DNA from 2 places in the Undibacterium sp. JH2W genome. Region 2 is predicted to be linked to the other one. Evidence: predicted binding sites of a transcription regulator. Region 2 holds the regulator's gene; the other holds the start of a gene.
What was found. The regulator sigma-54, encoded in region 2, starts transcription at its own class of promoters, with help from an activator protein. The targets are predictions, from matches to a motif close to TGGCANGNAANCTGCTTT.

Region 1: the regulator sigma-54 is predicted to act here: its motif matches at 1,402-1,419, upstream of ACO0LC_RS18840 (pilin).

What each region holds. Positions count from the first base shown of each region.
Region 1 is NZ_JBMPOT010000012.1:84,232-86,646, reverse strand. It holds gene ACO0LC_RS18845 (pilin) at 721-1,200, shown strand; gene ACO0LC_RS18840 (pilin) at 1,456-1,935, shown strand; partial or broken gene ACO0LC_RS18835 (IS256 family transposase) at 2,045-2,415, opposite strand, start outside.
Region 2 is NZ_JBMPOT010000026.1:54,172-56,586, forward strand. It holds gene lptB (LPS export ABC transporter ATP-binding protein) at 1-168, shown strand, start outside; gene ACO0LC_RS26705 (RNA polymerase factor sigma-54) at 180-1,670, shown strand; gene hpf (ribosome hibernation-promoting factor, HPF/YfiA family) at 1,778-2,125, shown strand.

The DNA of each region.
Region 1 (2,415 bases), on a different contig from region 2:
GCTTCGTCGCTGATGTCTTGCTGGGACAATTTTGCGTCAGTCCTGCTTCTACGATATAAACCAGCTTGCCCGTCCATAAGGGCGACGCTTTATAGCGTATATGCAGGTAGGCAAGGGGCAATATGAGTATGGATAGTGAACACTCACCCCAAGTGTGTCAGGCAGCGGATTTCATCTGCTCCCGATAGTCTGGCCCCTGCTTTTCTATTTGGGCAGGACATAGTTACTGAAGCACCGCCATCACCTCAGGGCAGCTCCATAGCTTACCCTTAATGCCAACAATCACTCCAAGTCAGAGTTTTTAGTCATCACTTTGCCATGACAATTTCCCTTGCATATGAGGTGATCTGTGTGGCGGCGCATTTCTTTATTACCCTGACGCCTATTCAGCCTGGTCAAACATGCACTGAGATTATTAATACACACTTCTTGTAAAGTAAGTATTTATTATTTAATAATAAAAAGCTGAAATATGTAACTTAGGTTACAGGAGTGACATTCTCGTCAGTCATATTTATATTTTGACATAAGAAATGACAAAAAATTGCAAAGGGATTTTGGAGGCTATTGACGCATTTTGTCAGTTGCCCTGAGTAAACATCCAAAGATATGTATTTCCACCACAAAACCCCCTGTTTTCAGGTCTTGCGACGAGTTGGCACGGCGCTTGCTGATGATGAAGCGTTGTTCCCGAATTTAACTTTTTTACTGGAGTTCAAGATGAAATCTATCCCTAAACAGCTGCAACGCGGCTTTACATTGATCGAGTTGATGATTGTTGTTGCAATTATCGGTATTCTGGCAGCGATCGCTATTCCTCAATACTCTGATTACACATCCCGTACTCGTGCTGCTGGTGCTAGGGCTGAGTTGGATAGTTTGCTGACATCTATGGCAGTTTGTTATCAAGAGAATAATGGCACTTGGGGTGCTGGTGCTACAGGTTGTTTTTCAATGGGCAATAATGGTATCCCTGTTGTCGTTACTTCCAAGTTTTTGCCTAATGCTCCAGTACCTGCTGCTGGTTCAGTAGCGATGACTAGTGCTGCTACTTTAAGTGGTGCTGCTACACTGTTGAATGGTACTCTGACAGCAACGTCTGTGACCAATCAAGCAAACATGATCTGGGCTTTTGCTGCTGGTGATGCTATCTGTAATGGTCAACGTGGCTTGAAGGCCGGAGCTGGCGGCTGCCCATAATAGGTAAGAATTCTATCGAAAAAGCCCCTCAATTTTATTGAAGGGCTTTTTTTATGTATTGATTTATATTTGTTCACTGCAAATCTATGTTGGACAAGGTTGATTGGTTGTTTTTCACTTGGATTTTTTCGAATTGTTGTTGAAGTAAGTACTATCAATAAGAGTAGTTTGAACACATGTGGATGTTTAACTGAATCACATTGCGATGGAATTTACTATGGCTAATTTTTTCTTATGGGTTTTGGGGAAATGTATATGTACTCCATTTCAAAGCGGTTGCAACGCGGCTTTACACTGATCGAGTTGATGATTGTTGTTGCAATTATCGGTATTCTGGCAGCGATCGCTATTCCTCAGTACTCTGATTACACATCCCGTACTCGCGCTGCAGGTGCTAGGGCTGAGTTGGATAGTTTGCTGACATCTATGGCAGTTTGTTATCAAGAGAGTAATGGCACTTGGGGCCTTGGTGCTACAGGTTGTTTTTCAATGGGCAATAATGGTATCCCTGTTGTCGTTACTTCTAAGTTTTTGCCTAATGCTCCAGTACCTGCTGCTGGTTCAGTAGCGATGACTAGTGCTGCTACTTTAAGTGGTGCTGCTACACTGTTGAATGGTACTCTGACAGCAACGTCTGTGACCAATCAAGCAAACATGATCTGGGCTTTTGCTGCTGGTAACTCTATATGTAATGGTCAACGTGGTTTGAAGTCTGGGGCTGGCGGTTGTCCATAGTGTTTTGTGCTGGCTCAATGCTTAGATAGGATGGCAGGAAAGTCCAAATAACGCCTGACGCGCAGTATTGGTTTTTTGGGTGTCAGGATTTTATGCAACCGGTTTTAGTTCATTTCTGCGACATCCGGTCATCAAACTGGATGGTAAGGTGGTTGAGAGCACCTTTTAAGTCCCGTATGGGTACGTCAATTTCTTGCTTATGGTGTTGAGTGCCATGTAAAACAGCTTGCTGACCCTTGTCAGTAGGGAAGGCGCTACTTGTCTTGATGACCTTTGCATACTGATGTTAAGCAATTCAATGACGTTCGTGGTGTGGATGACCTTACGAATCTCCGCCGAATTGTCGAAGATCCAGATGGCCCGTGCCCAGTTACTCTGGCATGATTGCACTATTAATAGGTATCGCTGATCCCAATTGCCCTCAAATTGTATGAGTATAAGACTGCCCTCGTCAGCAGCGGCTGCACTGTAAATACGACG
Region 2 (2,415 bases):
GGCATAGGCGTACTGATCACCGATCATAACGTCCGCGAAACCCTGGGTATCTGCGATCACGCTTACATCATCAATCAAGGCGCGGTACTTGCCAGTGGCAAGCCTGACGACATCATACAAAATGAATCTGTACGTCGCGTTTATCTCGGAGAACACTTCCGGATGTGACGGGAATCATCATGAAACAAAGCCTGCAACTACGTACTTCACAACATCTGGCCTTAACGCCGCAATTGCAGCAATCAATACGATTATTGCAGTTATCGACTTTGGAATTGCATCAGGAGCTGGAGACGCTGCTGACCGATAATCCCATGCTGGAACGCGTCGATGATCCACTCGACCATGCCGTGCGCCTGCTGGCCGATGGCGCCATCAATACAACGAGTACCTCGGCTGATGCAGGCATGGAAGTGCCTGCACAAAGAGAAGAAAGCGATAAATCCACCGAGCCAGCCGCCGCCGATGCCGAAACTGTCATCAGCAATGACAGCACCACTTCCAGCGAAGAAGACTGGGGCTTTGATGATGTACAGCATGGCAGCAAGTCTGGTGATGATGAAGATGGCCGCCCGCAACTGGGTGCCGCCCACATCACCCTGCGTGAACATCTGCTTGAGCAAATGCGCCTGAACCTGCGTGAGCCGCGTGACCGTGCCTTAGTCGAGCTGATGATAGATGCGCTCGACAATAACGGTTACCTGACCGAAACCCTGGATGAAATACATGCCAGTTTGCCATTGGAACTCTGTGTAGAGGCAGAAGAACTAGCCTTTGCCCTGAATATGCTGCAAAGCTTTGACCCGGCAGGTGTTGGTGCGCGCAGCCCTTCAGAATGCCTGGCCCTGCAAATCAGGCGCATGCCCAAAGTGGCTTTTGTCACGCGCAGGCTGGCGTTGCAAATTGTTGAAACACAACTGGCTTTATTTGCACAGAGAGATTTCACCAAACTCAAGAAAATCCTCGATTGCGATGATGAAGATTTGCGCGATGCACAAACCATCATACGCCTGTGCCAGCCACGGCCTGGCATTGCCTTTGCCGCCGATGAATCAGATTATGTCGTGCCAGATGTGATCGTCAGAAAATCTGGCAATGGCTGGCAAGTCATGCTGAATCAGGATGTCATGCCCAGGCTGCGAGTGAGCAGCGTGTATGCCAACATCATGAAGCAAAACCGCGGTGAAGCTGGCCTTGGTGCGCAATTGCAGGAAGCTCGCTGGCTCATCAAAAATATGCGGCAGCGCTTTGATACTATTTTGCGCGTTGCACAAGCGATAGTTGAAAGGCAACGCAATTTTTTCACCCATGGTGCTGTTGCCATGCGCCCCCTTGTTTTGCGCGAAATTGCTGATACACTAGGATTACACGAGAGCACTATCTCACGTGTGACAACCCAAAAATACATGTTGACCCCACATGGCATGTTTGAGTTGAAGTACTTTTTCGGCAGCCATGTCGCGACGGAAACAGGGGGTGAAGCATCTTCCACCGCGATACGTGCACTCATCAAGCAGTTGATAGGAGCAGAAGACCAGAAAAGCCCACTCTCTGATAGCAAAATTGCAGACATGCTGGGTGAACAGGGCATGGTAATTGCCCGACGGACAGTTGCCAAATACCGTGAAGCCCTGAAAATCCCCCCAGTCAGTTTGCGTAAATCTTTGTAAGTAGTCCTTGTAATCACGGTTTGAATTGCTATATATGATTTAGCTCAAGGCAAATAAATGCCAAGAGTGTATCGTTACAGCAAGCAACATCACTATAGGAGCACAGTATGAATCTCACCATCAGTGGACACCACGTCGAAGTAACTCCTGCAATTCGTGAATATGTACATACCAAACTAGAACGTATCAGGCGACATTTCGACCAGGTCATTGATATCGCCGTCATCCTGACGGTGGACAAGCTCCGGGAAAAGGAAAAACGACACAAAGCCGACATTAATTTGCATATCAGCGGTAAAGATATTCACGTTGAAAGCCTGGCACATGATCTATATGCAGCAATTGATGCCCTGGTAGATAAACTGGATCGTCAGGTCATCAAGCACAAAGATAAAATGCAAGACCATCAGCACGACGCCATCAAGCACATACCTGACCCGGCATCGGCTTCATAAGACCCCAGTCCTTGCCCTAACAGGGTTGTGGACATCCAAAACAAGGACGCTAAAGGCGTCCTTTTTGTTGGGTGAGTGGTTTCTTGTAGGTCTCGTTTCTGACATTTCAAATAAATTATTTACTTTTATTGCTGTTTGTCACATACGTCGCTCAACAAGCTGCGAGTTAGTTGATTCACGGCATTTGTATTAACGTCATTCCAGCGTGGGTTTGGCTGGAATCCACCGGGCTGGCGCTCCAGCGGCGTTTGTTGTATGCCATGTCGCTCGTTACAGGCGTACTTTGACTA